2 regions of the Micromonospora olivasterospora genome follow, and region 2 is predicted to be linked to the other one. Evidence: riboswitches for the same ligand, from Rfam matches in the RefSeq annotation. Region 2 holds a riboswitch; the other holds the start of a gene.

Region 1 (4,000 bases), 3.1 Mb from region 2:
CGTACTCGAAGGCAGGTTGGGATTGGCCCTGGAGGATGCCTTCGTGCAACGCTTCCTTCTGGAATTGCTCGGCGTGTACCCCGGCGCCGTACTCGAGAATCAGCGACGAATGGCGGCCTGGGAACGAGACTACCGGCTGTACCCATCCTATTCGATTAGCCTCGAAACCTCCCGTCCTTCCTACGGAGTTCGTGGTCGTCGGTCTCGCGGTCGGCGACTTGTGGCTCCACGCCGAGTCAAGCGCACCATCGCCATGAGCGCCGAAGGCTTCGCAAACTCCATTGTTTTCGCCAACACCGCACTCAAACCCGACACCAGGGAACCCGACATCTACCGCACCAACTCGGTGTACCTGCAATTCACCGTCAGGATCCCCGACAACAACAACAGAATCCGCCGACAAGAAATCATGGTGCTTTTCGGTCTGAACAACCTATTCAACCTCGTTATCAACCCCCATCGCATCGTCATCGCCGACTACGGCCCTCACTACTACGACAAGGAAGAGAATTTCCCACCCATCAACCCCACCAAACCCATCAAACAGGAACCCGACACCGCGCCCCCATCGACCTGACAGGGCCCCGGCGTTGTCCCGTTCGGCGGCGGCTCCGCTGCGGGGAAGATCATCATCGTCGGGTGAGGTTCCCCCGTCAGCGTGGAGACCAAACCCAAGGGGACAGACGGTCATGGCTGAAACGAGAAAGCGGTTCGATAGAAAGTTCCGCGAGGGCACGGTGCGGATCGTGCGGGAGACCGGCAAGCCGATCGCGCAGGTCGCTCGGGATCTCGGGCCTGGGTTCGACATATGGCGCGAGATCATCCGGTTCGGTACCCCCATCGAATCGGCTGACGGTAACGGCGCACCGGGATACCAGCTCGCCGCGGTCGCCGTGATCCGGGTCGGCGGTCCCAGGGGAACCCGTTGGGTCGCCGGCATCATCGAGATACGCACCACGGAGGCCCCTGCGGGTGCCGAAAACCTCGTCCGCTAGCTAACCGGTGGCTGTTCCCCGGCGCCGCTCCCGGCACGTCGCTGAGCTCCGCACGATTGGGCGCCCGGCTGCGACGCCTCGGCTACGCCGCAGCCTGCACCGTGCCGAAACTCGTTCAGTGGCTTTGACCTGGCATTTTGAAGATCATTTCAGGCCGCCCGGTGGTACTCGTTGATCACCCCGCTGAGTCGTAGTCGGCGTCGTACGGGCTTGTCCATGGGGAAGAACCGACAGCCCGCACCCAGCTACGACGTCGGGAAGACCGTGAAACGCGCCCTCACCATCGCCGAACGACGAGATCAGAAGGGTTAAACAACAAGCTGATCGGATGCATCAGAAACGCCCCGGGAGATCCTCTCCCGGGGCGTTTCTGGTTTGTGCCGGCCACGCGGCGGCGGGCGGGTTCGGTGCGTCGATCCCCACCCCCGGCACCCCGCAGCGGTTCCTGGCCGGAGGTGAGCGGTTATCGTGTGGGCGCCGTGGTGTTCGGGAAGCCGGTGTGATGCCGGCGCGGCCCTCGCCACTGTGATCGGGAGACCGCTGGCCCTCGTCGTTCGCGAGGTCACTGGGCATTTGCGCCTAGGAAGGCCGGCCGGTGGTTGCTTGTCCCGTCAGCCAGGAGACCGGCCACGGCACGCTTCGACCCGTCCACGAGGTGCTGGAAGGCGGTCCCGCTGTGCGGTTCCCCATGCCTTGGCGCATCACCGCGCCGCTGTCCGTTCTCATCGTCGCCCTCGCCGGCTGTTCCGGCAGCGACACCGAACCCGAGGTGACCGCCGGGAGCGGCGCGACCGCCGTCACCAACTGCGGTGTCGCCGTGCCGGCCGGCGCCCCGCCCACCAAGATTTTCGCGGCCTTCCACAATGGGATCGAGGCGGTGTACGCCCTCGGCGCCGGCGACAAGCTGGTCGGCGCCGCCTACCTGGACAATCCGCTGCTGCCCGAATATGCCGCGCAGTTCCACCCGGACCAGCAGGAGCCGACCTACTACCCGGAGGAGTATCCGAGCCGCGAGGAGGTGCTGCGCCTCGACCCGGACTTCGTGGTCTCCGGGTTCACCGGGGCCTTCACCACCGAGGGACTCGGCACCCGCGCCGAACTGAACAAGATCGGCATCGGCTCGTACCTGTTCACCCAGTACTGCCCGACCGCCGACGGCGAGGGGCAGAAATCCCTGGCCGACAACGACGTCTCGCTTGACAGCGTCTACGGCGACCTCACCGACCTCGGCCGTGTTCTCGGCACGACGACGCAGGCCGAGGCTCTTGTCACGAAGATGAAGCAGACCGTCGCCGGCGTCGAGAGCGAACTCGCCGGGGTGAAGCGGCCGACAGTCGCGATGCTGAACCGGCCGGGCGGCGGTGAGCTGCGGGTTTTCGGCAGCGAGGACGTCGCCACCACGATCATCGAGAAGGCCGGCGGCATTCAGGTGTTCGACGACGTGCCCGGCCGGCTCGCCCGGATCGGCACCGAGGAGCTGATCAAGCGCAAGCCCGACGTCATCGTGATCCCGGCCTGCTGCGGGGCCGACGTCGGCCCGGACGGCGCGCAGGGGGTCATCGACGGGCTCAAGTCCGACCCCGCGCTGGCGAACGTGCCCGCGATCCGTGACAACCGGATTTACGCGGTGACGTTCGCCGAGATCACACCGGGAGTGCGCAACGCCGACGCGGTGGCGAATCTGGCAAAGCTGCTGCACCCGGAGAAGTTCTGAACGCTCGGGCTGCCGGTCTGGCCGGGGCCGTCGTCGTACTCGTGGCGGCGGTCCTCGGTTCCCTGCTGATCGGCAACGAGACGATCAGCATGAGTACGGTCGCCGGTACCTGGCTGCACCCGGACGGCTCCGACGCGCAGCGGATCGTGGAGTACCTGCGCGTACCCCGTACCCTCGTCGGGGTTTCCGCCGGCGCAGCCCTCGGCGTGGCCGGCGCCCTGCTGCAGGGCCTGACCCGCAACGCCCTCGCCGGACCGGAGGTGCTCGGCGTCAACGCCGGCGCCGCGCTCGGTGTGGTGTTGGGGATCTCGGTGTTCGGGGTGCACACCTTCGGCGGCTGGGTGTGGTTCTCGTTCGCCGGTGCGGCGCTGGCCGGCGCCGGCGTGTACGCGCTGAGCTCGCTGGGCCGCGGCGGCGCCACCCCGGTGAAACTGGCGCTCGCGGGTGCTGCCGCGACCGCGCTGCTCGGTGGGCTGACCACGGCGCTGACGTTGCTGGACATCAACACGTTCAACTCCTACCGGTACTGGTCGGTCGGGGCGCTGACCGCGGCGGACATCTCGGTCATCGGCACGGCGTTGCCGTTCCTGGCCACCGGGGCGCTGCTGGCGGCGATGTCGGTGCGGGCGCTGGACGCGATCGCGCTCGGCGACGACATGGCTCGTTCGCTCGGGCAGCGCCTGGCCGCCGGCCGGGCCACCGCGGCCCTCGCCGTGGTGCTGCTCGCCGGCACCGCGGTGGCCCTCGCCGGGCCGATCGCGTTCGTCGGGCTGACGGTGCCGCACATGGCCCGCGCCCTGACCGGCCCGGGCCACCGCTGGCTGCTTCCCTACGCGGCGGTGCTGGCGCCGGTCGTGCTGCTCGCCGCCGACGTGCTCGGCCGCGTCGTCGCCGAGCCGCAGGAACTGCAGGCCGGCATCGTCACGGCGATCGCCGGCGCGCCGTTCTTCATCGCCCTGGTACGCCGTCGCAGGCTGGCCGAGCTGTGATGCGCGCCGACCGGCGAGCCGCCGTGGTCAGCCTGGTCGCTCTGGTCATCGCCGTGGTCGCGATGGTGGCCTCACTGACCATGGGCGACTACCCGCTGCCGATCTCCGACGTGCTCACGGTCCTGACCGGCGGGGACGGCTCGACCCGCCGCAGCGCCTACGTGATCCTCGAACTGCGGCTGCCCCGCGCGCTCGCCGCGATCGCCGTCGGCGCCGCGTTCGGCCTGTCCGGGGCGATCGTGCAACGCGTCGTGCGCAACCCCCTCGCCAGCCCGGACATCATCGGCATCAACGCGGGCGCC
Region 2 (4,000 bases):
TCGGGTCGACGGAGTAGAAGTTGCGGCCGGTGGGGAGCACGTCGACCACGCCCCGGGTGGGCGAGCCGGACGGGCCGGGCGGCACGAACCGGCCGTCGAGGGCGCCGAGCACCCGGTCCACCTCGTCGGTGGTGGCGGCGAGACGGGGCACCACCTCCCGGGCGGCGAAGCGCAGCACGTCGGCGGCGTCGGGGATCGCCCGGCCGGCGACCTCGGTGACGACGGCGTCGACGCGGTCGGCGTCCCAGTCGAGGGTCTCCATGCCGACGACGAGGCGGCGGGCCAGCCCCTCGATCAGGTCGACGGCGTCGGCGGCCGTGGCGGCGGGCCCGTCCACCGCCTCGGCCAGCGCCGCGGGCACGGCGACCCGCTGCCCCGGCGCGGCGAGCAACGCCTGCTCGTCGAGGCCGTACGCGGCGGCGAGGGCCTGGCGCAGGCCGGGCAGCGCACGGGTGCCGCCCCACACCTGGGGGGCGCGCAGCACGGCGAGGACCAGGTTGACCCGGGCCTCGCCGGCGGGCGCGCCGCCGAGGACGTGCAGCCCGTCGCGGATCTGCACGTCCTTGACCTCGCACAGGTACCCGTCGAGGTGCAGCACGAAGTCGTCGAAGTCGTCGGCGGCCGGCATGTCCTCGGTGTGCAGGTCGTGGTGCAGCTCGGCGGCGCGCACCAACTCCCAGATCTGCGCCCGGACGGTCGGCACCTTGGCCGGGTCGAGGGCCTGCACGGTGGCGTACTCGTCGAGGAGCTGTTCGAGCTTCGCCAGGTCGCCGTACGTGTCGGCGCGGGCCATCGGCGGGACGAGGTGGTCGACGACGACGGCGTGGGCGCGGCGTTTGGCCTGGGTGCCCTCGCCGGGGTCGTTGACGATGAACGGGTACACCAGCGGCAGGTCCCCGAGGACGGCGTCGGGGGCGCAGTCGGCGGCCAGCCCGAGCCCCTTGCCGGGCAGCCACTCCAGGGTGCCGTGCTTGCCGAGGTGCACCACGGCGTCCGCGCCGAACCCGCCCTCTTCGACGGGCGCGGCCAGCCACCGGTACGCGGCCAGGTAGTGGTGGCTCGGCGGCAGGTCGGGGTCGTGGTAGATGGCGATCGGGTTCTCGCCGAAGCCGCGCGGCGGCTGGATCATCAGCACCACGTTGCCGAAGCGCAGGCCGGCGAGGACGAGGTCGCCGCCGTCGGCGTACAGCTCGCCCGGCGGCTCGCCCCAGTGCGCGAGCACCCCCTCGCGCAGCCCGGCCGGGAGCCGGTCGAACCACCGCCGGTACGTCTCCCCGGGCACCCGGGCCTCCGCGGCGGCGAGCTGCTCCGGGGTGAGCCACTCGACGTCGTGCCCGCCGGCGGCGATCAGGGCGTGGATCAGCGCGTCCCCGTCGCCGGGCGGCGGCTGCTCGCCCAGGTCGTAGCCGGCGTCGGCGAGCGCGGCGAACAGGCGCACCGCCGAGGCGGGGGTGTCCAGGCCGACGGCGTTGCCGACGCGGGAGTGCTTCGTCGGATACGAGCTGAGGACGACGGCGAGGCGCTTGTCGGCGTTCGGGACGTGCCGCAGCCGGGCCTGCCGCACGGCGATGCCGGCGACCCGCGCGGCCCGCTCGGGGTCGGGCTCGTAGACCGACAGCCCGTCGGCGTCGATCCGCTTGAACGAGAACGGCACGGTGACGATCCGGCCGTCGAACTCGGGGATGGCCACCTGCATCGCGGCGTCCAACGGGGACAGGCCGGCGTCGCTGGCCGCCCACTGGTCGCGGGTGCTGGTCAGGCAGAGCGCCTGGAGCACCGGGACGTCGAGGGCGGCGAGCGCGCCGACGTCCCACGCGTCGGGGTCGCCGCCGTTGGACGCGTCCGCGGGGACCGTCCCGCCGGCGGCGAGGACGGTGACGACGAGCGCGTCGCAGCGGGCGAACAGCTCCAGGGGCCCGTCGCCCGGGGCGAGGCCGCGCAGCGATCCGCAGTAGACCGGCAGCGGGTTGCCGCCGGCCGCGTCGACCGCGTCGGCGAGGGCGTCGACGAACGCCGTGTTGCCGGCGAGGGTGTGCGCCCGGTAGAAGACGATCCCGACCGTGGGGCGGCCGGGCGCCGGCTCGCGGTCGCCGTGGATCCCGTACGCGGCGGTGGGCGCGGGCGGGGCGAAGCCCTCGCCGGTGAGCAGCACCGTGTCGGAGAGGAACCGGGCGAGCTGGGCCAGGTTGTCCGGCCCGCCCTCGACCAGGTACGCCAGCGCCTGCGTGGCCACCCCGGAGGGCACTGTGGACGCCGCCATCAGCTCCGCGTCCGGCACCGCCTCGCCGCCGAGGACCACCGTCGGCACGCCGGAGGCGAGCACCGCGACCAGGCCGTCCGGCCACGCCTGCCGGCCGCCGAGCAGCCGTACGACGGCGAGGTCGGCGCCGTCGAGCAGCGCTGGCACGGCGTCGGCGGCGACCCGGGCCGGGTTGGCCAGCCGGTAGTCGGCGCCGCTGGCGCGGGCGGCGAGCAGGTCGGTGTCGGCGGTGGACAGCAGCAGGATGCGCACGGATGGCTCCGGAGAGTGATGCCCGGGGGCGACGGGCCGGTCGACGGCGGGCAGGGGTGGGCGAGGACCCGGCGGGGGGCTGGCCTCGGCGACGGCGCGGAGGCGCGGACCTCGGTGTGCGGGGGGCGGACCTCAGCGGCGGGCGGGCGGCGGAGCGGGCCGGCGACCGGTCGCGGGCGCGCAGCCGCGCGCCGATCGGCGGAGACGGTGGTCGTCGATACGTGAGACGCTGCGCCTCATCGGGTCCTCCTCGGGTGTCCACGCCCTGGGGTCGTCCCGACGGCCGAAGTCTCCTGGCTCCCGGATCGACGCTCTCCCCCGGCCTTCCAACCGCAGACACACGGCCGTGACTCGCGAGGGGGGATCGCTCCCCGGTGACAGTGGCGGGACCGCGCCGGAATCGCACCGGCTTCCTTCACTGCCGTCAGGCCGCGAATGCTGCCACACCCGCGCGCCGCCGGTCAACGGCGCGTCCCACGCCCGCTCCCCCCGACGGCTGCCGACCGGCGGGCGGCTCAGCGGAGCCGGCGCTCCGGGTGGGCCCGGTTCCAGGCCCGCATCCGCTCCGGGTAGCCGGTGCGCGCGGCCTCGTACAGCGGGACGGCGTGCCGCTGGGCGATCCGCGCGGCGACCCGGGGCGACCCGGTCCGGCGCCGGATCCACTCGCCGTCGTGGGCGATCGCCATCACGGTGGTGTCGGTCGCGGTGGTCTCGGGCTCCAGGTAGAACTCCACGCCCCGGCGGGTCCGCACGAACGCCTCCAGGGCGGCGAGGTCGTCGGCGGTCGCCTCCCGGTCGAGCTTCGTCGGCGTCCCGTCGGCGGCGCGCCCTCGCCGGATGAACCAGCCCATGTCCGGCCCCCTTCCTCACCCGTTCGCCCCAGTGCAGCACCGCCACCTGGCAAGCGGCTGGGAGCCGGGTGAGAAGAAGCTGGCCGGGGCCGGCGGCGGGGAGCCGGTCAGCGCTTGAGCGGGCGGGTGGCCGGGACCAGGGCGAGGGTGGGCAACAGCACCAGCGGCACCACGAGCAGGGCGCGCAGGATGCCCATGTGATCCCCGAGGAAGCCGAGCAGCGGCGGCCCGGCGAGGAACGCGGTGTAGCCGAGCACGGCGACGACGCTGACCCGGGCCGGCGCCCGTTCCTCGTCGTCGGCGGCGGCGCTCAGGCCCACGGGGAAGCCGAGCGACGCGCCGATGCCCCACAGCGCCACACCGACGATCGCCACCGGCCCGGACCCCGCCAGCACCGCGAGGGCCGCGCCCGCCCCGGCGACCGAGATGGTGGCGAGCAGCACCGGCACCCGCCCCCACCGGTCCAGCGCCACCGTGCCGGCGGTGCGGCCGAGGGTCATGCCCGCCACGAACACCCCGTACACGGCCGCGCCGGCCGCCTCGCTCAGGTCGTACCCCTCGACGAACGCCACCGCGACCCAGTCGTTGGCGGTGCCCTCGGTGAACGCCGCCACCAGCACCAGCAGGCCGATGAGCA

Evidence for each region. A riboswitch is a leader RNA that binds a small molecule or an ion and turns the genes downstream of it on or off. The one in region 2 is predicted to bind cobalamin.
Region 1: it holds a riboswitch for cobalamin, as region 2 does, so the genes downstream of both, JD77_RS10600 (ABC transporter substrate-binding protein) here and cobN (cobaltochelatase subunit CobN) in region 2, are expected to answer to the same signal.

What each region holds. Positions count from the first base shown of each region.
Region 1 covers NZ_VLKE01000001.1:2,309,188-2,313,187, reverse strand. Annotated here, with positions in the region: gene JD77_RS10610 (hypothetical protein) at 1-577, shown strand, start outside; gene JD77_RS10605 (hypothetical protein) at 747-995, shown strand; cobalamin riboswitch at 1,459-1,641, shown strand; gene JD77_RS10600 (ABC transporter substrate-binding protein) at 1,672-2,709, shown strand; gene JD77_RS10595 (FecCD family ABC transporter permease) at 2,751-3,698, shown strand; gene JD77_RS10590 (FecCD family ABC transporter permease) at 3,698-4,000, shown strand, end outside.
Region 2 covers NZ_VLKE01000001.1:5,427,257-5,431,256, reverse strand. Annotated here, with positions in the region: gene cobN (cobaltochelatase subunit CobN) at 1-2,512, opposite strand, end outside; cobalamin riboswitch at 2,799-2,928, opposite strand; gene JD77_RS24915 (hypothetical protein) at 3,028-3,363, opposite strand; gene JD77_RS24910 (MFS transporter) at 3,471-4,000, opposite strand, start outside.